2 regions of the Planococcus lenghuensis genome follow, and region 1 is predicted to be linked to the other one. Evidence: a T-box and tRNA genes for the amino acid it is inferred to sense, from the RefSeq annotation. Region 1 holds a T-box; the other holds one or more tRNA genes.

Region 1 (14,478 bases):
ACGACTTGAAGTTCCCGCTCATCATGGGCATTATCTCGATGTGGGGCATCGGCGTGGTCGTCGCGTATGTCCTCGGTGTCCATTTCGCCTTGGGGCTCGTCGGCATCTGGATTGCCTACATCCTGGACGAATGGTTCCGCGGTATCGCCATGCTATTCCGCTGGCGCGGGCGTTCGTGGCTGTATGCCTTACAAAACCGGCCGTAATGATCGATTAGCATCTGTTCTCTTTGGAGCGGATGCTTTTTTTAATGGAAATTTCTTTACGAGGAAATGAAACCAAAAATCCGTTATACTATTTAGAGAGACGAAAGAAGGGTTTCCATGAACGATTTCCTCAAAACATTGGCCATTTCTGTTGCGGCGGGAGGGCTCCTCGATTTGCTTGGCATGTTCCTGCCATGGCTGCTCGGCCCGATGCTGGCACTGCTGCTATTGCGTCAGTTCACATCCATGACGTTTTACTGGCCGCGAATGCTGCGGACAATCGGGCTCATTTTAATCGGCGTGCAGATCGGCTCATCGTTCAACCGGGAAGCGGTGCTGCTCATGTGGCTCGATTTGCCGATGATGGTGTTCATGACGCTGGCACTCGTCGGATTTGCGCTGGTGCTGGCATTGCTGTTCCGGAAAATGACGGGGGAGTCGATCCAGACGAGCATGCTCGGTTCATTGCCGGGCGGGCTGTCGCAGATGGTGCTGCTGTCAGAAGACATCAAGTCAGCGAGCACAACGATCGTGACAATCATGCAGACATTCCGGATCTTGCTCGTCGTTCTCGTCGTGCCGTTTTTCACGATTTTCCTCGGTGGCCGGGAAGGCGGCACAGCACTCATCCTGACAGAACCGGAATTCAGTCTGCCGGCATTTATGGCAGCAGCAGCAGGCGGGACGGCCCTGTACTCCGGCATGAAAGCGGTCCGTTTCCCGCTGCCTGAGATGATGGCACCGATTGTGGCGCTCGCGGCTGTCCAGTCTGTGACAGGCACGCTGCTGTTTGAAATGCCGCCGATTCTGATCATCTGTGCACAATTATTCATCGGAGCGCGGCTCGGTCTGCAAATGGAGCAGATCGGTGAAAAGATGACGCTGCGCATCGGTGCTGCCATTGTCGTGAATAACTTGCTGCTCGTCGCATTCGCCGGCGGAGTGGCGTATGTGCTGTCGCTGTGGATTTCGAGCGGTCTTTTCATTGATTATTTCCTGAGTGCGGCGCCGGGCGGCATGGCGGAAATGGTGTTGACGGCGATTGAAGCGGGCGGCGACGTGGCGCTCATCACCGGTTTTCACCTGTTCCGGATCTTCTTCATCCTGTTGATTGCGGCGCCTGCAATTGCTTATTTCATTAAAAAACTTGACGGAAAAACCGAAGTGTAGGTACAATAACTCTAACTTGATAGCCATGCAGTGACATGCAGTGATGAGGAAAGTACGATGTGCGGCCGTTTCAGAGAGAATGCGGAAAGGTGAGACGCGTTCACGGGCAAAACCATCGGAAAGTCCCCTCGGAGCAGTTTCCGTGAACTCTTCAGTAGCGGAAACCGGACCTGAAATCCGTTATCGAATGAAGTGCCAGGCGCGCTTTTTCTCCGTGCCTGCGAATAAAGGTGGTACCGCGAAAGCTCCTTCGTCCTTTAAGACGAAGGGGCTTTTTGTGTTTTGTAGATTTTACTGGTGGAGTTAGTGGATTCCGCTGGAGTCTCGCAGTGTTGTTCCACTGACTCATTCAACAAAGCCCAACAATAAAGGTTTAATCTAAAGGAGGAGTTTTCAATGACAGAGAAAGTACAGACAGAGATGTCGACGAAGTACGATCCGAAAGCGATCGAACAGGGCCGCTATGAATGGTGGCTTAAGGGTAAGTTCTTTGAAGCCCAGCCCGAATCGGACAAAGAGCCGTACACAATTGTGATTCCGCCGCCGAACGTAACCGGAAAACTTCACCTCGGCCACGCATGGGACACCACACTGCAGGACATTCTGACGCGCATGAAGCGCATGCAAGGTTATGACACGCTATGGCTCCCAGGTATGGACCACGCCGGCATTGCGACGCAGGCGAAAGTGGAAGGGAAGCTGCGCGAGGAAGGAAAATCACGTTACGATCTCGGGCGTGAAAAGTTTTTAGAAGAAGCCTGGAAATGGAAAGATGAATACGCCCAGACAATTCGTGCGCAATGGTCGAAGCTCGGTCTCGGGCTGGATTACTCCCGTGAACGTTTTACATTGGATGAAGGCCTGTCGGATGCAGTTAAGGAAGTATTCGTCCGGCTGTACGAGAAAAAGCTCATTTACCGCGGCGAATACATCATCAATTGGGACCCGGCGGCAAAAACGGCGTTGTCCGATATCGAAGTAATCCACCAGGACGTACAAGGTGCTTTCTACCATATGCGTTATCCGCTGACAGACGGTTCAGGCGGCATTGAAATCGCGACGACGCGTCCGGAGACGATGCTCGGCGATACGGCTGTGGCGGTTCACCCGGAAGATGACCGCTACAAGCACTTGATCGGCAAGACGGTTACGTTACCGATCATCGGACGCGAGATTCCGATTGTTGCGGACGATTATGTCGACATGGAATTCGGAAGCGGTGCGGTCAAGATTACGCCGGCTCACGACCCGAATGACTTTGAAATCGGCAACCGTCACGATTTGCCTCGCGTTCTTGTGATGAATGAGGACGGCACGATGAATGGAAACGCCGGCAAGTACGAAGGCATGGACCGCTTTGATTGCCGGAAGCAAATCGTCAAGGATCTGCAGGAACAAGGCGTACTATTCAACATTGAAGACCATCTGCATTCCGTTGGCCATTCCGAGCGGAGCGGTGCAGTCGTTGAGCCATACCTGTCAACGCAATGGTTCGTGGATATGCAGCCGCTCGCTGCGGAAGCCGTCAAGCTGCAAAAAGGCGACGATGGAGTCGACTTCGTGCCGGAGCGCTTCGAGAAAACGTATTTGAACTGGATGGAGAACATTCGCGACTGGTGTATTTCCCGTCAGCTGTGGTGGGGTCACCGCATCCCGGCGTGGTACCACAACGAAACCGGTGAGCTGTATGTTGGCCGGACCGCACCGGAAGACGAAGAAAACTGGACACAGGACGAAGACGTACTCGATACGTGGTTCTCATCCGCCTTGTGGCCGTTCTCGACGCTCGGCTGGCCGGACATCGACAACGAAGAGTTCAAGCGTTATTACCCGACGGACGCACTCGTAACGGGCTATGACATCATCTTCTTCTGGGTGTCGCGCATGATCTTTCAAGCGCTGGAGTTCACGGACCAGAAGCCATTTGATGACGTATTGATCCACGGGCTCGTTCGCGCAGCGGACGGCCGCAAAATGTCGAAGTCACTCGGCAACGGCGTCGATCCGATGGATGTCATCGACGAATACGGTGCCGATTCACTCCGCTACTTCCTGGCGACCGGCTCAGCGCCGGGACAGGATCTCCGCTTCTCGATGGAGAAGGTGGAGTCCGTCTGGAACTTTGCGAATAAAATCTGGAATGCGTCGCGGTTTGCCCTCATGAACATGGAAGGCATGACGTATGACGAAATCGACTTGTCGGGCGAGAAATCTGTTGCCGATGCGTGGATTCTGACGCGCCTGAATGAAACCATCGATTCCGTGACAAAACTCGCGGAGAAATACGAATTCGGTGAAGTGGGCCGCGTGCTCTATAACTTCATCTGGGATGATTTCTGTGACTGGTACATCGAAATGGCGAAACTGCCGTTGTACGGGGAAGACGAAGCGGCGAAGAAAATGACGCGTTCGGTTCTGGCGTACGTACTCGATAACACGATGCGTCTCCTGCATCCATTCATGCCATTCATCACTGAAGAAATCTGGCAGAACTTGCCGCATCAAGGGGAATCGATCACAACGGCGGCGTGGCCGACAGCTGACGCATCGCTCACAGATACGGAACAAGCCGACAGCATGAAACTGCTCGTCGACATCATCCGCGCTGTCCGCAACATCCGGGCGGAAGTCTCGACGCCGCTGTCGAAGAAAGTGCCGCTCACGATCATTGCACGTGATGAGAAGACGGAAGGCGTACTGAAAGCGAACTCCGCATACATCGAGCGCTTCTGTAACCCGGACGGCCTGACGATCACGCATAACACTGCGGCGCCGGAAAAATCCATGTCCGCTGTCGTGTCAGGTGCCGAGCTGTTCATGCCGCTCGAAGGCTTGATCGACATCGATGCGGAACTCGCGCGTCTCGGCAAAGAACTCGACAAATGGAACGGCGAAGTCAAACGCGTCCAAGGCAAACTGTCGAACGAGCGTTTTGTCTCGAAAGCGCCGGAAGCAGTAGTCGAAGAAGAACGTGCGAAAGAAAAAGACTACCTCGAAAAACGCGCGGCCGTTGAAAAACGCATTGAAGAATTGAAGAACCTGTAAATGGTATGATGAACCCCCGCTCTCCTGGGAAGGATGCGGGGGTTTTTGGGGTTTCTATGCTTTATTTATGATTTGTACGCGATAAATTGATTTTCTACGCTATATTTCGGGTTTCTACGCCATCATAATGAAGAAAACCATCCGAATTACAGGAAATATATGATCGTTAATTTCAGTTTATGCTCTATAATTCGGATTTATGCTCGATAAATTCACTTTTATGATCGTTAATTTGGATTTATGCTCGATGATCCGGATTCTTACAAAAAAGCGCACGATTCCATCGGCTGATTCGCTGCGCTATCCCAGTAAACTCTCTCTTCAAGGCAGCCGCGTAATCTTCCCATCTGGCCCGAGCACTCATTCCACTTCATCAACCCCTTGGTTCCGGTCTTTCCACTTCATTTCTTCCAATAAATCCTTGAACGTCAGCTCGGCACAATCCACTACGGCTTCATCCGCCAGCGCCAGCAGATCATCAATCAACCTCGGTTCGACATCGATGAAAGCCACAGACAACGGCGTCTCCTCATGCCATTTTTTCATCTCACAGACAATCGTCCGGTAAAGAATAGGGAAGTCCCGGCTGATCGCTTCCTTATGTACCAGAAACGCTTCAGCATAATCGTCAAACGCATAACGGAAGCGTTCATGACTCCTCGGCTGCAGCACACGGGCTACGCCTCTCCGCGTGTTCCCGAGCGCAGACGCAAACACGAGGATGGACAGCTTCCGCACTTCCGGATCAGCGTCGCCAAAATACAGAAAATAATCTTCGTAGTCGTCGCTGTTCCAGTCTTTTGCCGTTTCAAAATGGCCGACTTCCAGTCCCTCCAGCAGCCGCTTCGCTTTTTCGATCAAAGACGCAGACATGGAATTCCTCCTCTACAGTCGATCATCCGCCCATCGCCAGCCGCGCGCTTTCTTGTCCCGCAAGTACTTGCACAATAATTCCGCCACATTCTCCTCATGCGTCTCATAAAATGCCCGCGCACCGACCGGATCCTCGATTTCATTGAACACATGCCGCCCGTCCGGCAGCAATAAAAAATCGATTCCGATGTAATCACTTTTCAGCGCCCGCGCAATCCGCAGCACGTCCCGCTCCTGGGCCGCCGACACCAAAAACTTCTCCGCTTTCCCGCCGAGCGCAATATTGGCTTTAAAGGAATCCACCCCGGACCGCTTCACGGCACCGACGACTTCATCGCCGATCACATACACCCGCACATCCGCTTCGTGTTCCATAAACGGCTGGAAAATAAGCGCCTCATCCGCGTCGCGCGGCGTATCCCAGATCTCGACACCCTCACCGCCATGGCCGTCCCGCGTCTTCGCGACACACGGATAGCCCGGCGGTTCCTTGAACGTCGGAATTACCGGCAGGCCCAATAACTGCATCATTTCAAACGCTGTCCATTTATCATTCGCGATCCGGTTCACTTCCGCCCGGTTCACGAGCCGCACACCGGCATCTTCAAGCGCCCGCGCGGCCACCGGATGCCGCACCCGGAACAGCACCGTCTCGCCGTGCAATCGGTCCGCCAGCTGAAGCAGCCCTGACTCCGACCAGTCATCCCACGTCATGAGCCCGACATCCCCGAACTTCTTTAATTCGGCAATAAACCCCTGATTCCGCTCGGCATCCGCACTCCGGTACAGCGCAATCATGCGAGATCTCTCAAAATATACGTCATCATCGCATCCGCCACATTGATCCCCGTCACGTTCAAAATGTTCCGGATATGTGCCGCCGCATTCACTTCGCACACCAACGGCTCCTCGTCCGGCCCGAACAGCAGATCCACGCCGGCAAACTCCGCACCGACCGCATCCGCCGCCTGCAGCGCCAGCACCCGCTGAACTTCCGTCAGTTCCACGGGCGACGCTTTCCCGCCGTTCGTGATGTTCGCCCGGAAATCCGTCTCCGAATGCCGAACCATCGCCGCAATCACTTCACCGCCGACCACATTCACGCGGATATCCCGGCCGCGGCTCGATGCCACGAATTTTTGGAACACGAAATCCACGCCGCGCAGCGACTCCACTTTGTCATAAAACGCATCTTCCGTTTCGATCAAATACACCTTCATGCCGAACGACCCGTGCCCTTCCTTAATGATCATCGGCAAGCCCAATGTCTCCAGCACCCCTTCAAAATACCCCGACTCGCGGATCGAGAACGCCGGATACACTTTCGGCGCCACAATCGTCTTCGGCATCGGAATGCCGCGAGCCGCGAGCTCAATGTACTGTTTCGCTTTATTGTCACACAGATCGATCACCGCCGGATCGTTATAAACCGGCACCCCTGAGCTCTTCAAAAAATACCCGAGCAGAATGTCCTTATCGAGCAACACGGCAAAATCCGGGGGAAGAACCCCTGCGTCCAGCTGCATCACGATGTCGTAGTTTTTCTTAATCGCGGCATTCACGCCTGCGCGTTCCGCCGCTTCCGCGACCAGTTCCGCCTGATCGCGGAATTTATCACTCGTCAAACTTCCGTTATAAATTACCCAGCAAGTTGTCATAATTGACCCTCCGTACTTTGCTATAATCAGTAAAAGTGTAGCACGAAACGAAAGGAAGAGGTTAAATGATTCCGGGACTCGACCGATATAAAAAGAAATGGAATATTACTACCGATCCAGCCATCAAGCCAGGATTGGATTCCATTACAGCAGCACTCAAAGAACTCGGCAACCCGCAAAAAGAAGGGACGTATATCCATCTCGCCGGCTCGAACGGCAAAGGGTCGACCGCTGCGTTCTTGACGGCCATCTTCAAGGAGCATCATCTGTCTGTCGGCAGCTTCATGTCGCCGCATATTGAAGACCTGCACGATCAAATCCAATTGAACGGGAAACCAGTGACCCCGGACGTGCTCGATCAAGCGATGGAGCAGCTCGCCAATATCCGGACACTGCTCACCGATTTTGAATTGCTGACGGCGGCTGCGTTTCTCGTATTCAAAAACGAACAGCCGGACGTCATCATCCTCGAAGCCGGCATGGGTGGCCGCTTCGACAGCACGAATGTCATCACCCCGGCGGTCGCCATCATTCCGTCCGTTTCATTGGAACATACGAATTTCCTCGGACCGACGATCGGGGACATCGCCTGGCATAAAGCCGGGGTTATCAAAGTGCACATACCTATTATCATCGGGGACTTGCCGGAAGAAGCGGAAGCGGTGATCCGAAAAGAAGCAAAGAAACTCACGGCGCCGGTCGTCCTTCCGGAAGGTGTTCCGAATGTTTCGTTAAAACTGAAAGGCGCTCATCAGCAACGCAATGCGATGCTGGCACAAGCTGCAGCTGCCCACGTATTAGGCGACCGGTTCGACGCCGAGCGAGCCGATCGCGGACTGGCCGCTGCGTTTATTCCGAACCGATTCGAGGAAGTCGCGCCGAATATCTTTTTCGATGGTGCCCATAACCCAGCGAGTGTGGAAAAACTGGTGGAAACCGTGAAAACGGAATTGGCAGATCGGCCGATTCATGTATACGTCGGTATTCTGAAAGATAAGGATTACATAACAATATTACGTAAACTGGAAGAAATCAGCGATAACTTCACGTTTGTCGATTTTCCGCATGAGCGGGCGATGGTGGCAAAAAATTTATATTTGGAAAGTAAAGGAAAAGTAAAGACAATCCAAAAGGTCTGTGATATATTACCTGTATTGCATAAAAATGAAGTGGCTTTAGTCACGGGTTCACTTTATTTATTAGCTGAAATACGTCATTTATTAATAAACAGGCAAGATACGAAGTAACGCAAGGAAATGGGGGAGTGAGCATCAGTGGATTATAAAAAGCGGGCGGTGATTCTCTGGTCGCTCTGGACGTTACTTGTGCCATCGGGGTTTTACATGGTGTACAGGCTAAGCCCGCCAGCCGAAATGGACCTCTCTTATTTGCTTGTGTTCGCCGCGTTCGCTGTGTTCATGATGCTGTTTCCGTTAACGATCAACGGCAATTCAATATTCATCGTTCAATGGGCGACGCTCGCCATTTTCCTGAAATATGGCTTATTCATGGAAATGATCGTCATCCAGCTGTCTGCCGTATTCGTCATTTTACGGGCGCGCAGCAGTGAACCCGTGTACTTGCGATTGCCGTTCAACTCCCTCATGTTTTTTGCGGTATCTATTATTGCCGGAACGGTCTTTTTTGTCTACGGCGGTGAAATCGGAAGTGAAGCATTGGGCCATGTGTTTTTTTACGGGCTTTTGTTTCAGCTCATCTATTTTTTGGCCAACCATTTCATCCTGTATTTTTATTCACTGATCATTGACGAAGAAACGAAATTTATCACGATTGATACCATTTGGGATTTCTGTATCATGCTCACCATTTTTCCATTCACCCTCATCCTGTACTTGGTGGAAGCCCATGTCGGCGTATATGGCGTCTTTCTGCTCGGTCTGCCGTTTATCATCGTGTCCTATTTTCTTCGCATGTATTCGGATTCCGAACGCATCAACCGTGATTTGAAGATCGCCGTCACAATCGGCCATCAGCTGGCCGGCAGCATGACATCAAACGAAGTGCTCGATTTGTTCGTCGTCCGCATTGCGGAGTTATTGCCGGTTGACTATGTGTATCTGATCGACCACCGGCGCAAACAAGGCGATTTTGCAATGCTCCGCCGCTGGCAGGACAGTCGCTTCCTGGATGAGGAATTCCCGATCTGCCAGCGCTCAGAAGGGGTTGCCGGGCATGTACTTGCGCGAAAAAAACCTGTCATTTACCACAGCAGAGAAGAGTGGGAATGGCTGACACTCGGTCATATCGCGGCTGACGCAGAAAGCCTGATGGCGCTCCCGATCAGCCGGAATGGAATCACAGAAGGCATCCTCGTTGTGGCGGCCCGTAAGAAAAACGTCTTTGTCCATCATCAATTGAAGATCCTCGAGATGCTGTGCTCGTATTTCGCAGTCTCACTCGAGCGGGCGGGACTCGTTCAATCGGCGATTGCCCGCAGTGAACGCTGCGGACTCACAAAGCTCTATAATTACCGCTATATTGAAGACCGGCTCGAATCGCTCGTGCAGCAGGTGAATAAAGGCGAAATGGACGCTCTGTCCCTCATCATGATGGATATCGATTTCTTCAAATCCATCAACGACCGTTACGGGCACCAAAGCGGCAACGATGTTCTGATCCGGGTCGCCCGGCTGATTGAAGAAGAAGTCGGAGAGGCCGGAATCATCGCCCGCTACGGGGGAGAGGAATTCATCGTCGCCTTGCCGGATTACAGTAAAACGCTGGCGCTTTTGCTCGGCGAAAAACTGCGGAAGCGGATCGAAGACCATGATTTTGAAATCCAATCCGATCTCGACGAGGGCCGGACCTTGCAGAAAGTGAAAATCACCATGAGCATCGGCATCGCCAGCGCGCCGGAAGACAGCGACGACGCCATGGGACTGATCCGCAATGCCGACCGGGCATTATACATTGGAGCTAAACAAGCCGGCCGCAATAAAGTCGCAGCTTATGCGAAAATGTGAAGAGACGAGACAATCGTCTCTTTTTTTACTTCAATCGCCAAAATAGGTCAAAATATCCTAGAACAATTTATAGTTCTTTATGATAATTAGTATAGGAAATAATGATTATATAAAATAAAAAAGTCCCGAATGACGAAAAAAGATTCCAAGTGCCGGTACATGACTGAGTTTAAGGACCTCCGGCAGAGCGAACTTCCATAACTCGTGCCTATTTTCCTTGTCCTGCCTGGTTTTTTGGTGACTTTATGTAAAAAAATCAGGTTTTACGCAAAAAAATAGTGCAAAATCCCGGGCAACATGTGATAATTCTCTTAAGTGAATTTTTAGATAACATTACATGCGGTCTTGGAATAATAAGTAATATGCCGGAATTAGCTAAAGGACGGGGTGATAAGAGTGAAAAAAGTCTTAATTGCCAAGCAGGATGGACTGACATTGATCGAAGTTCTTGCGGCGTTGGTCATATTGGGGATTCTATTCGTCGGAATCATGTCGGTCTTTCCGCAGATGACTCTTTTTAATGTAAAAACCGAAGCGAAACTGAGTACGATGAACTTGGCCAGACAGGAAATGGCAGATGTGACGGAGCGGACAAAATGGGAAAAGCAATTGCTTGATCTTCCTGCTGAACCGACTGCTGAGGACATGCTCGCCGCTGCCCCAAGCTATTTAACGGACACGAAAATCAGCAGCGAGATGAGTGCTGCCGGGTATTCCTGGATATCCAAGACTGCGGATTACATTCGGTATCAGAAAAACGGCGATTACCGGTATGAGGTTGATGTTTACTTGAAGTGTGAACCATTTCTGAATCCTGAGTCGGTCAACCCCGATGCTGCTGCCCCTGATGCCGGCACCTGCTCAGTTGCTGATAAGCAGAAGCTCTATAAGGTTCACTTGAAAGTTCTGCAGGAAAGCACACCGGGAAGTGGAAATTACCGCTTAAGCAGTGAAACTTTTTCCTATTTGGCTTATACAGCAGTCCCAGCGGCCCCTGTAGCAAGCGCGGGTGGTGGATGAAATGAAGCTGGATGAAAAAGGGATCACACTCGTCGAACTATTGGGAGCGCTGATGCTGGTCGCGTTGATCGCCGTTACAGCGTGGACCACTTTATCGATCGGATTCAAACACACCGACATGGAGACGACAAAAACACAACTTCAGCAAGATGCAAATTTAATCATTACCAGCCTTTCGAATACACATCGCCTGAACAGCACATACACGGTAACATTTGAAAATAATAGGATTAAGGTCGATTCGTGTAAAGCTCCTGGAAATTGCGCTACGGAAACGATTGATAAAGAGTACGATTTCACAGGGACAGTCATTAATGCTACGACGGTTGATTCGCACGACAGTGTAGCAGACATCATTGCGAACATCGAACCTGAAAAGACGCACACCGACCTGACATTGGTCATCACAGACTTGCAGAATCCAAAGCGGACGCTTTCCATAAAAACTACACTGACCCGGGTCCTCACGGGTATGAATTGAAGGGAGCGGGACAGATGAAGCTATTGAAGAATCAGCAAGGATATGCACTTCTCGTGGTACTGCTGATCGTTGTGCTTTTTCTCACGATGTCAGCGACATTCATGATGAAGTCACTGACTAATGCTAAGCAGGAGCAGACGATTGATACATCGAATCAATCAGTCGCCTCAGCGGAAATGGGCGCCCGGTTCTACAGTTCCGATTTTGAACGGGAACTGCAATTGATTAAGCAAGATATTGCCATTCAAACACAGACAGAGATTAATCTTCTTATCGACTGTATTAAAGCTCGGGAGGCCAAATGCGACGATCCGGCGGATATTCCGCTCCGGGAAGCAGAGATCGACGAGAAAATGCGAACGCTTTACATCAAACTGATTGAAGACAAAATCGCAGCATTAGATACATTAGCGAATTCAGGAACAGAAGTCATTCCTTTTTCCGCAGACCAGATCAATTACTCCATTACTTCTGCAGCCGGCACCCGACTAAACGCAGCAGAAGAAGATATATCACTTGCCACGACAATGGATAAGAAAATCAGATTCATTGAAGTGGAACTGGGAATGTCCGGGACATCCAAAAGTGTTACGAAAACGCTGGATGCGCTATTCAAGATAGATGTGCCAAATACATTCCTGAACCCAAGTGAATCATTGATCATCGAAACCGTTGTGCCTGTGGATAAAGAAGCTGTCACTTATGAGGATGTTTTCAGCACGTCGAAGCCGACTATTTCGTGCACTCAATTGGTGGCTGATATTATCGCGAATCCAAGTGGATATTCCGCACCTTTTGAATGTCTGCTAGATGGCAGTACCGACTTGGCGGATTTAATTACTCAAATTGAAGCGGGTGGCCTTGATCCTGAATTGTTCAAAGTGTATACGGATAACTTTGTTGAGAACATCTGTACCACTGAGTGCAACTCGCTGGATTTCAAAGGAATCACGATTGTTGTCAATCCTGATGATGCAGAAGCCATTAAGAACATGAATAATCTAATCAATGCTAATTTGCTCGTCAACGGTGAGCTCCTTACCGGTAATAACCTGATCAATCTAGGGAAGAATAACTCGAAACAGACCATCATTGTCAAAGAACTAAATGTTGGAAGCAACATCCAGAATCTCTACTATACGAATTTCCTTGTTCTTGGTTTGACAGAGGCGACTCCAGGAGATCTCATCTGGGGGCAAAATATCGAAATCGATAATTACTCGAACTTCTGTATCGATATTGACCGGATCAACCCCGACCATTTGAAACGATTGGCTAATGAAGTCAAATTCACCAATAGCGGGAAGTTGATCTACTTTACTCGTTACAACGATGGAGCGACCCGTAAAGAATTCGTGCTGACCGGCAATAAAGTCGAGGAGCGTTCGAAATCAGTAGTCAGGATTGAAGATTATACAACTTTCCTGAATGCCTGCGGAGTTACATTGAAGGACTCTGTGACAGAAACGACTGAAGTCGCTGTTCCAAACATCTTGGATCCAGGTATCGACATCAAGATTCTGTACTAAATAAACCGGAACATCGGGAGAGAAAATAGCTAGCGAATGGGGAAGTGACAAAATGATCAAACTACTGGTGTTCATCATACTGTCGTTACTGGTGCTGCCGTTCATGTATTGGATTGCAAAACAGCGGGGGGATATGAAGCAATTCGGACTGATTACTGCAGGAGCGGTACTGGCATTGCTCGGTATTACTCTCCAGACGCTTTATCCGTTCTATCTGGTGCTGTTGCTGCTTGTATGTGTATCGTTCCTCGGTGCTTTCGGATTTGCGAAATACGATGAAAAACAGGCAGTGTCGGCTTTCGCTGATATGCCTGAAGATTTAGATGTAAAGCAACCGATGCTTGAAAAAGCGGAACCGGGAAAGCTTCCTGAAATCAAAAGTGTCAATCAGCAACCAGAATCAGCGACCGGTATGGCATCAATCGAACCGATCGGAAAGGAGCAGGGCCGTGAATAATAAAATTGTTCTTCAATTGTTTTCCGTTATCGCAGTTTCCGCACTCGCGTTTTTCGGTCTTGCCAATGCCGGTGCGTTTGCAGTCGATAAATTATTGTTTCCTGAACGGGAATTCGGCAGCAACACGAGAATCGGCTCTGTCGATGTATCGAATGTCAGTGAAAGGGAAGCGAAAATTGCCCTTACGCAGCAACTCGCCGGTTGGCAGTCCGGTACAACCCTGCAAGTCGTATACATGGATGCAGTGGCGGATTATCCGATGGATGCCGCAGAGCTTCTATTAGAAGAAAGCGTAGCGACTGCTGAAACCGGCGAACGGAATAAATTGGATGTGAGTTTATCGGAAGAAGCGACGGCGGTATTTTTATCCCAGAATTTCCCGACAGTCACATTCAGTGCGGAAGATATCACGAACATTAACAGCATGCTCGCTGATGCGCTTGGCAGCGGTAACCGCCGGGTATCGATCAGCACCGATGCGGCCGATTTTATCAAAGGTATCACAGCTGAAACGATCTTCCCGGCGATGAGCCCGGAAGCCGCCCTGGTCGCGCAAGTACTGGACGGCATAGAGCTTGCACCGGGCGAGACGTTTTCTCTTCTTGAATCCATTGAAGCCGGAAACCTGGATTCCATCAGCGATGCAGCGTTGACTGAAGTCGCATCGGCTCTTTATAACCTGGTGCTGCAGACGAGTTTTACAGTAGAACAGCGGTCGATCGGAACGAAGATCCCGGAAACGGTCCCGCTTGGCTTCGAGGCGGCAATCGACCAGGATCTGGGCATCGATTTTGCCTTCACGAATACGACGGATAGTTCATTTATATTGAACGCTGATCAATCCGCTGAATCGCTGTATGTAGCATTAACAGGCTACCCGTTTGTGTACACCTATGATGTGTACGCACAGGCGCCGGAAATCGTCGAACCGCGTACGATCAAAGAGTACAGCGCACTTGTCACTTCAGGCAAACAAGTTAAGGAAGAAGGAGAGGATGGTCTCCGGACAACTGTTAACCGCCTTGCCATCGATAATGAAGACAACGTGCTTGAGA
Region 2 (14,478 bases), 170 kb from region 1:
GGCCCAGGCGACTGTTTAGCAAAAACACAGGTCTCTGCAAAACCGTAAGGTGACGTATAGGGGCTGACGCCTGCCCGGTGCTGGAAGGTTAAGGGGAGCGCTTAGCGCAAGCGAAGGTGCGAACCGAAGCCCCAGTAAACGGCGGCCGTAACTATAACGGTCCTAAGGTAGCGAAATTCCTTGTCGGGTAAGTTCCGACCCGCACGAAAGGCGTAACGATCTGGGCACTGTCTCAACGAGAGACTCGGTGAAATTATAGTACCTGTGAAGATGCAGGTTACCCGCGACAGGACGGAAAGACCCCGTGGAGCTTTACTGCAGCCTGCTATTGAAGTTGGATACAGCCTGTACAGGATAGGTAGGAGCCGAAGAAGCGTGAGCGCCAGCTTACGCAAAGGCAATGGTGGGATACTACCCTGGCTGTATTGGACTTCTAACCCGCCGGCCTTATCGGCCGGGGAGACAGTGGCAGGCAGGCAGTTTGACTGGGGCGGTCGCCTCCTAAAGAGTAACGGAGGCGCCCAACGGTTCCCTCAGAATGGTTGGAAATCATTCGCAGAGTGCAAAGGCAGAAGGGAGCTTGACTGCGAGACAGACACGTCGAGCAGGGTCGAAAGACGGGCTTAGTGATCCGGTGGTTCCGCATGGAAGGGCCATCGCTCAACGGATAAAAGCTACCCCGGGGATAACAGGCTTATCTCCCCCAAGAGTTCACATCGACGGGGAGGTTTGGCACCTCGATGTCGGCTCATCGCATCCTGGGGCTGTAGTCGGTCCCAAGGGTTGGGCTGTTCGCCCATTAAAGCGGTACGCGAGCTGGGTTCAGAACGTCGTGAGACAGTTCGGTCCCTATCCGTCGCGGGCGCAGGAAATTTGAGAGGCGCTGTCCTTAGTACGAGAGGACCGGGATGGACACACCGCTGGTGTACCAGTTGTCTTGCCAAAGGCATCGCTGGGTAGCTATGTGTGGCCGGGATAAGTGCTGAAAGCATCTAAGCATGAAGCCCCCCTCAAGATGAGATTTCCCATTACGTTTACGTAAGTAAGATCCCTCAAAGACGATGAGGTGGATAGGTTCGGGGTGGACGCATGGCGACATGTGGAGCTGACGAATACTAATCGATCGAGGACTTAACCAAAGAAAAGCGCAGGTGGCCACGCAAGGCCCGACCGGCGTAGAGACGGCCCATGGCGGAAATCCTGATTTCCAGAATGGGACGGCTTACGACCCGAGGGCCTGGCCACCGAGCTAGACACCACAGCATTTCAATGTCGGTTATCCAGTTTTGAAGGAACAAGAAAACAGGCTTTCTTTTAAAAAAATGCTTGTAAAACTCGTGAGAGTTGATATAATAAATCTTGTCTTTCAAAACAAAACCAAATAGTCCAGTGATGATGGCAGAGAGGCCACACCCGTTCCCATCCCGAACACGGCAGTTAAGCTCTCTTGCGCCGATGGTAGTTGGGGGCTTCCCCCTGTGAGAGTAGGACGTCGCTGGGCATACACATGGAGGATTAGCTCAGCTGGGAGAGCATCTGCCTTACAAGCAGAGGGTCGGCGGTTCGATCCCGTCATCCTCCACCATGTCATGCCGGAGTAGCTCAATTGGCAGAGCAACTGACTTGTAATCAGTAGGTTGAGGGTTCAATTCCTTTCTCCGGCACCACTTCGAGCCATTAGCTCAGTTGGTAGAGCATCTGACTTTTAATCAGAGGGTCGAAGGTTCGAATCCTTCATGGCTCACCATTATTATTAAGCTAATAATAACAGACATGCGGATGTGGCGGAATTGGCAGACGCGCTAGAATCAGGCTCTAGTGTCCTTTACCGGACGTGGGGGTTCGACTCCCTTCATCCGCACCATGTCTAGCGGAAGTAGTTCAGTGGTAGAACGCCACCTTGCCAAGGTGGAGGTCGCGGGTTCGACCCCCGTCTTCCGCTCCATTTTTTTGAACAAGATCAATATGCGCCCGTAGCTCAATTGGATAGAGCGTCTGACTACGGATCAGAAGGTTGTGGATTCGACTTCTGCCGGGCGCGCCATTTTTATTAATAAAGTACATAACAGTATGTACGGGAAGTAGCTCAGCTTGGTAGAGCACTTGGTTTGGGACCAAGGGGTCGCAGGTTCGAATCCTGTCTTCCCGACCAGTTATGATGGGGCCTTAGCTCAGCTGGGAGAGCGCCTGCCTTGCACGCAGGAGGTCAGCGGTTCGATCCCGCTAGGCTCCACCAACTTAACTATCATAAGGATCCTGGCGGCGTAGCTCAGCTGGCTAGAGCGTACGGTTCATACCCGTAAGGTCGGGGGTTCGATCCCCTCTGCCGCCACTTTTTTTAGGACCTTTAGCTCAGTTGGTTAGAGCAGACGGCTCATAACCGTCCGGTCGCAGGTTCGAGTCCTGCAAGGTCCACCACTTAACTATTATTCTGGAGGAATACCCAAGTCTGGCTGAAGGGATCGGTCTTGAAAACCGACAGGGGAGTCAAATCCCGCGGGGGTTCGAATCCCTCTTCCTCCTCCATCTTTTAAAAATGTGTGGACTGATTTTTGTTTCACAGTACGTCAGTGACACTCCGAAAAGAATCTTTCATAAATAGGTATGTAGTAAATTGCTGTACGAAGACAGCGATTAGCATCAACGAATGCGCAGCCGAAGAAGATGCCTATCACTACAATGCGTAGAGGAAACAAAGTATCCCTAATATTAATGTCGCGGGGTGGAGCAGTTCGGTAGCTCGTTGGGCTCATAACCCAAAGGTCGCAGGTTCAAATCCTGCCCCCGCAACCAAACGGTCCTGTGGTGTAGCGGTTAACATGCCTGCCTGTCACGCAGGAGATCGCGGGTTCGATTCCCGTCAGGACCGCCATTTTTTCATACATAGTGTGGCTCAGTAGCTCAGTCGGTAGAGCAAAGGACTGAAAATCCTTGTGTCGGCGGTTCGATTCCGTCCTGAGCCACCATTCTTGCGGGTGTAGTTTAGTGGTAAAACCTCAGCCTTCCAAGCTGATGATGAGGGTTCGATTCCCTTCACCCGCTCCAAGGGCCTATAGCTCAGCTGGTTAGAGCGCACGCCTGATAAGCGTGAGGTCGGTGGTTCGAGTCCACTTAGGCCCACCATTCCGAAGTAGCTCAGTGGTAGAGCAATCGACTGTTAATCGATCGGTCGTAGGTTCGAATCCTACCTTCGGAGCCATACGGGGAAGTACTCAAGTGGCTGAAGAGGCGCCCCTGCTAAGGGTGTAGGTCGGTAATCCCGGCGCGAGGGTTCAAATCCCTCCTTCTCCGCCAGCTCGGCCCCTTGGTCAAGCGGTTAAGACACCGCCCTTTCACGGCGGTAACACGGGTTCGAATCCCGTAGGGGTCATAGTAAAAAACGCAGTTCCTGATTAACAGGAACTGCGTTTTTTTGTATTCTTTTTATATATCTGACACGGGATATACAGTTTGTCTTTCCAATGAGAATAAAAAAGTCCGGAAGCTCTATGCTCCCGGACTACTATTAAAGCACGTGACTGATCAGCAATCCAATGCCAAGAAGAAAAGCGAATACAGTGTTAGTAATCCCTGTTGCTTTCATCGCTGGCATGACTTGCAGTGGTTCTGTGAACATTCGATAACGAAGAACCACTTCTATCGGTTTCTGAACGCTGAGGAAGACGAGCAGTGTCCATGGAGTTATAGCCCCCACGAAAACCAGCACAAGTATCCAACCATATGCGAGAACGAAGAAGGCGAGCAGGACATTGACCGCAGTTGGTCTTCCCACCAGTATTGCAAGTGTTTTCCGACCACTGGCGGCATCACCCTTAATGTCCCGGATATTGTTGGTCAGCATAATAGCTGCGACGAGCAGTGTACTTGGTACAGCCAGTAGTGCAGCTTCTGAGGTAACAGTACCTGTCTGAATAAAAAATGCAATGATGACAATCAGAAAGCCCATGAATAAACCGGAAAATAATTCACCGAGCGGCGTATACGCAATAGGGAAAGGGCCGCCTGTATAAAAATAACCGACTGCCATTGCCACAAGTCCAACTGCCACGAGCCACCAGCTCGTCTCGGTACAGATATAAACACCCAGCAATCCTGCAATTCCGTAAAGAGTAAAGGCGAGCGCCAAAACTGTTCTTGGTTTGACACCATTTCGGACAATGGCTCCGCCAATGCCTACTGACTTTTCATTATCAAGACCACGGGCGAAATCATAGTATTCATTGAACATATTGGTAGCCGCTTGAATTAAGAGACTTGCAATCAGCATTGCAAGAAACAGGCCCCAATGAATAGCCGTATATTGCAAAGCGATCATTGTCCCGAGAAAAACCGGGGCAAAGGCTGCGGTTAGCGTATGGGGCCGGGTAAGCTGCCACCAGACGCGCCAGCCACTGTCCGCTTGAAGTGTGTGAGTCATGCTGTATTCGCTCCTTTAGTTCATTTTCCATCCTTTATTGTACTCTAAATCAGTGATTCGTACAGCAAATGGAGTGCTCATTTTTCCGGAAAAGGGTATGATAGAGGGTAGAGATTAACTTGGCTGCAGTTATTTTCAATGACAGGCTGCAGATAAACGGAGGGAAACGGATGAATTCACAGCCGTATTCATCAACAGAACAAGTGATAGCCGGGACGTATGATTCCTGGTGTTTTTATACAGAAACTATAGAAGTACAGAGCATGTCGCCATTTGCGTTTTTTAATGCCGGCAAAGGATATACCGGACAACGGATGTTTTGGCAAAACCGGGAATCGACGTTTACGTTTGTTGGTTTGGGACATGCGCATGTGATCACCTCCCATGCAGAGGATCGTTTTGAATCCATTAAGCAGGATTGGCAAAGTCTGTGCAGACAGATTGTTAACGAAGAACCAGCTGTTCAGCCGGTTCTGTTCGGCGGGTTTTCTTTTGATCCTGAAAATGAGAAAAAAAGTGTCTGGCGTGATTTTTCGCCGGCTTATTTTGCGGTGCCAACTTTTCAATTGACCGTTCAGGAAGATCAGGCCTTTGTCAGCATTCACCTCATTACTCAGGAAACAAATGCTTTTGAAACGTTTGAGCAATTGCGGAAAGAACGGGACGAACTCGTCCATGTTGCACAAGTATCAGAGCCGGCCAAGCCGGAAGGTATTTTAGTCACAAATCGGACAGAGCTGGAGAAAGATATATACATGCAATCGATCCAGCAAGTAACCGAGGCCATTCGGGCTGGTGAAGCGGATAAAGTCGTAATCGCCCGGCAGTTGAAACTTGATTTTGAGCAGGAAGTGGATCATGCTGATGTTCTTCAGCAAGTGGGTGCCCAGCAGCAAGGCAGTTTTCTTTTTGGACTCGAGGCAGGAAGTCAGCTGTTTTTTGGCGCCACGCCTGAACGGCTTGTGAAAGTAACGGACAATCAGGCGTTATCGACATGTCTGGCAGGCTCGATTCCAAGAGGGAGAACGGCTGCAGAAGATACAGCGCTTGGCAATGAACTGATGAACGATGACAAAAACCGATCGGAACATGCTTATGTCGTTAATATGATTTCATCCGTATTCCGTAAGCATTGCTCGTCTGCCGTCATCCCAAATATGCCGGAATTAATGAAAATCCGTGATATTCAACATCTGTATACACCGGTTGAAGGAGAATTAAAAGAAGAAGCTACATTGTTCGACCTTGTACAGGAACTGCATCCGACACCAGCGTTGGGCGGTGAACCGCGTACTAAGGCCATGCAGCTAATCAGAAAGCATGAGCCGGCAGACCGGGGTTATTATGCGGCACCTTTAGGTTGGATCGATGCAGAGGGGAACGGGGAATTTGCAGTGGCGATCCGTTCAGCACTGCTTGACGGCCAGTCAGCTTATTTATACGCAGGAGGCGGCATTGTAGCGGATTCCACACCGGAACTGGAATATGCAGAGACGTGGGTGAAATTCCGGCCGATGTTGCGCGCTTTAGGAGGGCAATTACGTGACGAATCGTGAATACTTAACAGAGTACGTGACGGCATTTACTGCTGCTGTCACCCAACAAGGGATCCGGGAAGTAGTCATTTCTCCGGGTTCCCGCTCCACGCCGCTTGCGTATGCCTGCATGCAGGAAGAACAGCTGACGGTGTATCGGCAAATCGATGAACGTTCAGCGGCTTATTTCGCGCTGGGACTGGCAAAAGCGACGGACCGGCCGGTTATGCTGCTATGCACATCCGGAACAGCAGCTGTAAATTATTTCCCTGCCATTGTTGAAGCATTTTATGCCCGGGTCCCACTCTTAGTTGTGACAGCAGACCGGCCGCACGAATTGCGGGAAGTCGGGGCACCGCAAGCCATTAATCAGATTGAGTTATACGGCAAGCATGTGAAATGGTCAACGGATTTGCCACTCCCTGAAACAGATAATCGTCTCGGTTTTCTAGTCCGGCATCTTACCCGGGCGATTGGGACAGCTATTACCGCGCCTGCGGGTCCGGTCCATGTGAATGTTCCGCTGCGCGAACCGCTATTGATCGATTTTGAATCAAAGACAGAAGACATTTCTGCCGTCTCCCGTTTTGCAGCAGAATCCGCACTATCAGAACCTGCCCGACTCTTTCTGAATGAAGTGTTCCAAGAGGAACGAGGACTCTTAGTCCTTGGGGAACAAACGGGTGAACTTCCTGAAGTGTTTTGGGACTTTATCCGAAAACTGCAATGGCCGGTCCTTGCTGATCCGCTGTCGAATGCGCGCAGTAAAGTACCAGTTGATTGTCAGAGACTTATTGTGGATGCGTATGATGCCCTGCTGAAAAGTAATGAATTCAAAGAGAAGATTAAGCCTGAAGCTGTAATTCGTGTCGGCCCGCAGCCGGTATCAAAGCCGCTGCTCCTATGGCTGAATGCTGTAAGGCCAGCCTGGTACATAGCTATTGACGAAAGTCCGATGCTGCGCGATCCGCAATCCATTGTGACACATCATATTCAAACGGCCAGTTCAGCCCTATGGGGATTGCCTCTTAAAAAGCGAAAAGAGACAGATTATGCAAGCAGGTGGCAGAAGGCTACAGAAATTTATTGGGAAACGGCAGCACAGCATGCAGAAGAAGTGACAGATGAAGGAACGCTGGCTTACACCTTTTTTGAAGAGCTTTCTGATTGCGATGTTGTAATTGGCAGCAGCATGCCGATCCGGGACGCCGATACGTTTTTCGAAAAGAGCGGCCGGGATGTCCGGCTGTATGCCAATCGCGGCACGAACGGAATTGATGGAGTTGTATCCACTGCGTTCGGTGTCCAGGCGGCAAATAAGCGGCCTGCTTATCTGCTGATTGGTGATTTATCGTTTCTGCATGACATGAACGGTCTGATTGCATCGAAACTGCAGGCTACGGATCTCACCATTGTGATTATGAATAATAATGGCGGTGGAATCTTTTCTTACTTGCCGCAAGGCCGGGAAGAGCGGTATTACGAGGAATTATTCGGTACACCGACCGATGTGACGTTCCGGGATGCGGCTTCCATGTATGGAGCGGATTATGCGGAAGTAAGATCGAAAGAAGAGCTGAAGGCAGCGCTCCGAAACGGCAAGCAGGCGTCTGTTAAACTGATTGAGGTTTTTACGGACCGGGCGCAAAACACAGCTGCACACCGGAAGTTATGGAGCCGCGTCAATGAAAGACTGTCAGCCGAATGAATATCAACGGAATTGAATACCATGTCGAAGTCCATCATCCCGAACAGCAAAAGGTGCTCGTATTGTTGCATGGGTTTACAGGCAGCACGCACACATGGCATTCAGCGATCCCTTATCTTCTTGACTATCGGATTGTCTTAATCGATTTACTGGGCCATGGGCGGACGATGAGCCCGGAACATCAGGCACGCTACCGGATGGCATATCAGCTGCAAGATCTAAAAGAATTGTTCAGGCAGCTGCAGCTGGATGAATTCGTCCTGGCCGGCTATTCGATGGGCGGACGGACGGCGCTTGCCTATGCATGCACATACCCGGCAGGCATTCGCCGGCTGATACTGGAAAGTGCTTCTCCAGGGCTTCGAACTGAATCAGAGCGACATCTCCGGCGGGAACAGGACCAGAAACTGGCCGAACGGATTGAAAGAGACGGCATAATAGAATTTATATCTTTCTGGGAAAACCTCCCGATGTTTGAGACACAGAGAAATCTTCCCTCAGCCATCCGACAGGCGGTGAGAGAAGAGCGGCTTAATCAGCATCCAAGTGGCCTGGCGGGAAGCCTGTATGGTATGGGGACTGGCGCACAGGCGCCATACTGGGATCAATTAGAGCAATTAGCATGCCCGGTGCTGCTTCTTACGGGAACGGATGATAATAAGTTCACTGCCATTGCAAGGGAAATGAAAGAACAAATTTCACGTGTAACGCATATTGAAATGGAAGCAGGCCATGCAATTCATGTGGAAAAACCGGAAGAGTTTGCTACAATAATAAGGCAGCAATTGAAAAACGATTTTTAGGAGGAATACAATGACTCGAGAATGGGTGAAAGAACGTACATACGAAGACATCAAGTATGAAACGTATAATGGCATTGCCAAAATCACGATCAACCGGCCGGAAGTACGCAATGCTTTCCGTCCGAAAACAGTGACAGAGCTGATTGACGCTGTTTCTCATGCACGTGATGATTCAAAGGTCGGCGTGATTGTATTAACCGGCGAGGGCGAAAAAGCGTTCTGCTCAGGCGGAGATCAGTCAGTACGCGGCCATGGTGGTTATGTTGGGGAAGATGAAATTCCACGCCTGAACGTCCTGGATCTCCAGCGGCTCATCCGTGTAACACCGAAACCGGTTGTTGCAATGGTTGCAGGCTATGCAATCGGTGGCGGACATGTGCTGCATGTTGTTTGTGACCTGACAATCGCAGCGGATAACGCCATCTTCGGTCAGACAGGGCCAAAAGTCGGTTCTTTCGATGCCGGTTATGGTTCGGGTTACTTGGCACGGATCATCGGACATAAGAAAGCACGTGAAATCTGGTATCTGTGCCGTCAGTACAACGCGCAGGAAGCGCTCGATATGGGCCTTGTCAATACAGTCGTTCCGCTTGACCAGCTTGAAGACGAAACAGTGAAATGGTGCGAGGAAATGCTTGAGAAGAGCCCGACAGCCCTCCGTTTTATCAAAGCTGCGATGAATGCGGACACGGATGGTTTGGCCGGTCTGCAGCAAATGGCAGGGGACGCAACACTTCTGTATTACACAACTGATGAAGCGAAAGAAGGCCGCGATGCCTTTAAGGAAAAGCGCAAACCTGATTTCGGTCAGTTCCCGCGTTTCCCTTGATTCGAAATCTGTGAAAGAGAGCTGTCCGTCCGCGGGCAGCTCTTTTTCAAAGGAAGGTGAATTTTCATGTATCCAAACTGGTTGATGAAACGGGCTCAGTTGACCGGAGAGCGAGTCGGTTTATCTTGGGCATCTGAGGAGTGGACCTTTGCGGAACTGGATGTTATTGCACGGGATCTTGCAGGCCGGCTCGTCCGCCTGGGTGTACAGCGAGACAGCCGGGTGGCGCTGCTGTCCAAATCACATCCCGATTTTGTATTCATGATGCATGCCTGTCTGCATCTCGGCTGCGAAATGGTCATGCTTAATGAACGTTTGACTGAGCAGGAGCTGATCTATCAAGTACAGGATTGCGAAGCGGATACAGTGCTGACGGATGATGCGAATGCAGAACGGCTAAATACAGTGAATAAATTATTATTCAGCACCATTAAAGAAGCTGTGCCTGCAGAAGTGGAGATCCAGCGGGAATGGCCGGTTGATCGTGTGGTTTCCATTATGTATACATCTGGAACAACCGGCTTTCCGAAAGGCGTCAAGCAAACAGCAGAGAACCACTTTTCCAGTGCAATTGCTTCCAGCTTGAATATCGGTCTGGGCGCACGTGATAGTTGGCTGTGTATGGTTCCGCTATTCCATATCAGCGGTTTCTCCATCCTCATGCGATCACTGATTTATGGGGCTGAAGTGCGGCTGTATCCTAAATTTGATGCAGCAAATGCATCTGATGAATTGATTCAAGGTAACGTCACCCACATGTCTGTAGTAGGTGTGACGCTGGCACGGATTTTAGATGAATTGGATAACCGGCAGATGGCCGTGTCACCCAATTTTCGAGTAATGCTCGCAGGCGGCGGGCCGGTCGCAGTCAGTCACATTGAGCGGGCGGCAGCGCATGGCATTAATGTGCTTCAGACGTATGGGATGACAGAGACAGCTTCACAGACTACGACCTTATCACCGGAAGATGCAGCCGACCGGCCAGGTTCAGCCGGTAAACCGCTGTTTTTATACGATGTGAAAATCGGGGCGGAAGATGAGATTCTTATTAAAGGTCCACATGTGACGGCAGGCTACATCGGCCGTTTTGCAGATGTACAGCCGACTGAAGATGGCTATTTGAAGACTGGCGATATCGGTAGGATCGACGCGGAGGGCTTTCTATATGTACTGGACCGACGTTCGGATTTGATTGTCTCTGGAGGAGAGAATATTTACCCGGCAGAGATTGAAAATGTGCTTACTGGCCATCCAGCCGTTCTGGAAGCCGGTGTATGCGGTATCCGGGATGGAAAATGGGGTGAAGTTCCGGCTGCGTTCGTTGTAGCGGATACGATTTCAGCTGAGGAGCTTGACGCCTATTGCAGAGAACGGCTCGCATCATATAAAGTTCCTAAACGCTATTCGTTTGTGCGGGAGCTGCCGCGCAATGCATCAAATAAATTACTGAGGAGAGAGCTGAAGACGTGGAACTGACTCTCCGAAAGATTTCTGTACATGAAATCCGACAACCACTGAAGCGGCCCTTTAAGACATATTTACAGGAAGTGCGGGAACGGGAATCACTTCTTGTTGTTGTGAAAGACCGGGAAGGGGGAGTCGGTTACGGAGAGTGCGTCGCATTCTCCACTCCATGGTACACAGAGGAAACAGTCGCCAGCTGCTTATTTGTACTGAAGGAGATTCTCATGCCGCTGCTCGAAGGGAAAACGTTCCAACATCCGAGAGATGTATTTCCTGCATTGTCGGCAGTCAAAGGAAACCGGATGGCGAAAGCAGCGATTGAAACGGCTGTTTGGGATTTGTATGCCAAACGAATGAATCGACCACTTTGGCAACTGGTTGGCGGCACGCACCCGTGTATTTCAGCAGGAGTTGTGGTGGCGACCAATGATGCCGGACACTTGGCAAAAGAAGTACAGCGGGCAGCGCAGGCCGGGTACAAGCGAGTGAAATTAAAGATCAACAGGGAATCAGATCCGGAGCAACTTCAGCACGTTATCAGCCAGTACCCCCATCTATTATTCTTTGGAGACGCGAATGGCGCTTTTACCGCTGCTTCATACGATAAGTTGTGTAAATTGGATGCATGCGGCTTCACTTTGATCGAGCAGCCATTCGGAGAGCAGGAATGGGAGTTGCATGCAAAAGCGAACGAAGAATTGAAGACGGCCATCTGCTTGGATGAAAGCATTTCGTCATTCGAGGATGCCGAACGGATGGTGCAGATGAAAGCCGGTACTGTAGCTGTACTGAAGATGGGCCGTCTTGGCGGCTGGCATGAAACATTGCGGGTGTATGAGTGGTTTCACGCAAGTGGTATTCACATGTGGGTGGGCGGTATGATTGAGTTTGGCGTCTCAAAAGCCCATAATCTTGCACTTGCTTCGCTTCCTGGAATCGATTTGCCTGGCGACTTCCCGGCCTCTCATCATTACTGGGAGCAGGATATTATTTCACCAAGGATTGAGGTAGTCCAAGGAGAGATTCAGTTATCAGATGAATCAGGCATCGGATATGAAGTGTTTATATAAAAAAGCGGCCAGAATCGGCCGCTTTTCTAATCTAATTGAGTACATTTTCGAGTGTTTCCCTGTTTTGCTCCATCAGGCTGAAGTAATCTTCACCAGCTGCAATATCTTCTTCGGTCAGGATGCTTAAATTATGCAATTGAACGGCTTCTGCGCCGATTTCATTCTGCACAATTTCAGTCAAATTGGAAGAGACGTTCTGTTCGAATATAATGTGCTGGATGTCCAGCTCTTTTGCCCGGTCGATGATGGCAGCCAGTTCTTGCTGGGAAGGCTCGCTTTGGCTGTTCAGTCCTGCAATGGCCACTTGTTCAAGCCCGTAGGCATCTGCCAGGTAACCGAACGCTGCATGGGAAACGAAGAATGTCTTCCGCTCAGCTTCAGCCGCTATGTCCTGAAACGATGCATCGAGCGCGTCCAATTCAGTGACAAGCTCTTTGTAATTCGTTTCGTACAGTTCCGCCCCTTCAGGATCGAGCTCGATGAGTTTGTCTTTAATGGATTCAGCCAAGTGCTGGCTCAGCACCGGAGAGATCCATACATGAGAATCCACTTCTTCATGTGCATGCTCGGCATGTTCTGCATGCTCTTCTTCAGTTTCATTTGCGTGCTCCTCTTCAGAGGTGAACTCTAGGTCCGGAATCGCTTCCGCGGTCGCAGCAAATTCAACATCTTCATTGGCCAGCGTTTCCTGAGCACTCTCAATAAACCCTTCAAGCCCAAGGCCGACATAGAATACCACATCCGCTTCAGCAAGCGAAATCATGTCCTGCTGGGTCGGTTCAAACGTATGTTCATTGGCGCCGGCCGGGTAGATGGATTGAACATTGATGCGCTCTTCACCAATTCTTTCTGCAAAATAAGTTAACGGATACACGGTTGTGTATACATCAAGTGCTGTTCCTTGAGTTTCATCAGGTTCTGCAGTTTCCGTTGCACTACAACCCGCCAAAAATATAAGTAACGCAATAAAACCAATTAATTTTTTCATAAAGCACCTCATAAATAGTAATGATTACGTTTTAAGTATAGAAAGTAGTGTACAACAGGAGAAGGGAAAACACAAGAAAAACCCCCGATTATTTTTTCGGGGGCCACTTTTCAGGAACAGGATCAAAACCGCCGGCATGGAACGGGTGGCAGCGGAGAATTCGGCGGATGGCCAGGTAGCTGCCTTTTACCGCGCCATGCATCTGCACAGCTTCGAGTCCGTAATGGGAACATGTCGGGTAAAACCGGCAGGACGGCGGCGTCATCGGCGATATATACCGCTGGTAAAATCGGATGGTGCCGGTCAGGATTGCTTTCATATTCGGTCACTCCAGTATTCTTGTTAGGTTTATTGTAGAGGGGGCAGTGGTAAAAGGAAAGTAGACAGACTTAAAAAAGGAGAGTGGCAGAAATGTCAGCAGAACTGAATCAGGAACTCAATAACCAGGTGGCGATGTGGTCGGTTATGTACACAAAACTACATAATTTCCACTGGTACGTAAAAGGGCGTTCATTCTTTACACTGCACGAAAAATTCGAAGAGTTGTACAATGAAGCGTCGCAGAACTTGGATGAAATTGCAGAGCGGCTGCTTGCGCTCGGCGGCCAGCCGGTGGCGACGATGCAGGAACAGTTGGAGCTGTCGGCGGTGAAAGAAGCGACAAAAACGGAAACAGCTGAGCAGATGGTCGATACACTGCTATCTGATTTCGATACGATTATGGCATCACTGAAGCGGGCACGGGAGATTTCCGGCGAAATCGGAGATGACATGACACAGGATATGCTGAATGCAGTTCATCAGAGCCTTGAGAAACATGCATGGATGCTTGCAGCATTCCTTGGTGAAAAAGTACAATAAAAGAAGTTCCGACGCAGACTGTCTGACAGTCTGCGTCTTTAATTTGGAGGTTTTGCGGATGAAGTACCGGGATTTGAACGGCTTTGAATGCCGCCTTTCATTTGAAAAAGGAAAGAGTTGCATAAAAAGCCGGCATGTAATCGTATTAGCCCAGTACGAGGGGAAGTGGCTGCTGACGGATCATCCGGTACGTGGACTGGAGTTTCCGGGCGGCAAGCGGGAGCGGGGTGAAACGCTTGAAGAAGCTGCAGTCCGGGAAACCTATGAAGAGACAGGCGGAGTGCTGAAGTCCCTGAAATGGGTGGGAGAATATAAAGTGATGGCTGAACGGCCTTTTGTGAAAACCGCTTTCCTTGCAATAGTAGAGCGTCTCGAAAAAATACCCCTTGCTGAAACAAGGGGAGCAGTCCTGGTAAAAGAACTGGATTTTAATGACCGCTACAGTTTTCTTATGAAGGACGAGGGTATGAAGGAATTGATCCGAATAGCAGTTTTTGAACATAAAAAAGCCCGGCAGGAGCCGGGCAGTTCATAAAGTCAGCGATGGACAGGGCCGCCTTTTTTATCGATTTCAGGCGCTACAGTTCCGAATTTTTTAAAGTTTTTATTGAATGCATCTGCCAGTTCACGTGCTTTCACGTCATAGGCATCTTTATCTTCCCAAGAGTTCCGCGGATTAAGCACTTCACCAGGCACACCATTGATGGAAGTTGGCATTTGCAGACCGAATATGGATTCCGATTCTGTGTATGCGCCGTCAAGTTCACCCATCAATGCGGCATTTACCATACGGCGGGTATGAG

What was found. The T-box of region 1 lies ahead of B0X71_RS07100 (valine--tRNA ligase). A T-box ahead of a tRNA ligase gene usually reads a tRNA of that ligase, here a tRNA-Val.
Region 2: it has a tRNA-Val gene. The T-box ahead of B0X71_RS07100 (valine--tRNA ligase) is inferred to sense a tRNA for this amino acid. The anticodon was not compared.

Annotation. Positions count from the first base shown of each region.
Region 1 is NZ_CP019640.1:1,389,670-1,404,147, forward strand. Features, by position in the region: gene B0X71_RS07090 (MATE family efflux transporter) at 1-206, shown strand, start outside; gene B0X71_RS07095 (AbrB family transcriptional regulator) at 324-1,376, shown strand; T-box leader at 1,408-1,637, shown strand; gene B0X71_RS07100 (valine--tRNA ligase) at 1,773-4,421, shown strand; gene B0X71_RS07105 (hypothetical protein) at 4,782-5,294, opposite strand; gene B0X71_RS07110 (ATP-grasp domain-containing protein) at 5,307-6,092, opposite strand; gene B0X71_RS07115 (ATP-grasp domain-containing protein) at 6,089-6,952, opposite strand; gene B0X71_RS07120 (bifunctional folylpolyglutamate synthase/dihydrofolate synthase) at 7,018-8,199, shown strand; gene B0X71_RS07125 (GGDEF domain-containing protein) at 8,227-9,936, shown strand; gene B0X71_RS07130 (type IV pilus modification PilV family protein) at 10,333-10,956, shown strand; gene B0X71_RS07135 (hypothetical protein) at 10,958-11,437, shown strand; gene B0X71_RS07140 (hypothetical protein) at 11,452-12,966, shown strand; gene B0X71_RS07145 (hypothetical protein) at 13,019-13,423, shown strand; gene B0X71_RS07150 (VanW family protein) at 13,416-14,478, shown strand, end outside.
Region 2 is NZ_CP019640.1:1,221,748-1,236,225, forward strand. Features, by position in the region: rRNA gene B0X71_RS06245 (23S ribosomal RNA) at 1-1,139, shown strand, start outside; rRNA gene rrf (5S ribosomal RNA) at 1,386-1,501, shown strand; tRNA gene B0X71_RS06255 (tRNA-Val) at 1,510-1,585, shown strand; tRNA gene B0X71_RS06260 (tRNA-Thr) at 1,592-1,667, shown strand; tRNA gene B0X71_RS06265 (tRNA-Lys) at 1,672-1,747, shown strand; tRNA gene B0X71_RS06270 (tRNA-Leu) at 1,776-1,864, shown strand; tRNA gene B0X71_RS06275 (tRNA-Gly) at 1,871-1,945, shown strand; tRNA gene B0X71_RS06280 (tRNA-Arg) at 1,968-2,044, shown strand; tRNA gene B0X71_RS06285 (tRNA-Pro) at 2,076-2,152, shown strand; tRNA gene B0X71_RS06290 (tRNA-Ala) at 2,161-2,236, shown strand; tRNA gene B0X71_RS06295 (tRNA-Met) at 2,259-2,332, shown strand; tRNA gene B0X71_RS06300 (tRNA-Ile) at 2,342-2,418, shown strand; tRNA gene B0X71_RS06305 (tRNA-Ser) at 2,434-2,526, shown strand; tRNA gene B0X71_RS06310 (tRNA-Met) at 2,717-2,793, shown strand; tRNA gene B0X71_RS06315 (tRNA-Asp) at 2,797-2,872, shown strand; tRNA gene B0X71_RS06320 (tRNA-Phe) at 2,891-2,966, shown strand; tRNA gene B0X71_RS06325 (tRNA-Gly) at 2,972-3,045, shown strand; tRNA gene B0X71_RS06330 (tRNA-Ile) at 3,047-3,123, shown strand; tRNA gene B0X71_RS06335 (tRNA-Asn) at 3,125-3,199, shown strand; tRNA gene B0X71_RS06340 (tRNA-Ser) at 3,203-3,294, shown strand; tRNA gene B0X71_RS06345 (tRNA-Glu) at 3,299-3,370, shown strand; gene B0X71_RS06350 (1,4-dihydroxy-2-naphthoate polyprenyltransferase) at 3,506-4,417, opposite strand; gene B0X71_RS06355 (isochorismate synthase) at 4,588-5,973, shown strand; gene menD (2-succinyl-5-enolpyruvyl-6-hydroxy-3-cyclohexene-1-carboxylic-acid synthase) at 5,960-7,660, shown strand; gene menH (2-succinyl-6-hydroxy-2,4-cyclohexadiene-1-carboxylate synthase) at 7,657-8,463, shown strand; gene menB (1,4-dihydroxy-2-naphthoyl-CoA synthase) at 8,474-9,292, shown strand; gene B0X71_RS06375 (o-succinylbenzoate--CoA ligase) at 9,359-10,768, shown strand; gene menC (o-succinylbenzoate synthase) at 10,759-11,826, shown strand; gene B0X71_RS06385 (metal ABC transporter solute-binding protein, Zn/Mn family) at 11,858-12,814, opposite strand; gene yidD (membrane protein insertion efficiency factor YidD) at 12,903-13,133, opposite strand; gene B0X71_RS06395 (Dps family protein) at 13,226-13,675, shown strand; gene B0X71_RS06400 (NUDIX domain-containing protein) at 13,734-14,210, shown strand; gene pckA (phosphoenolpyruvate carboxykinase (ATP)) at 14,213-14,478, opposite strand, start outside.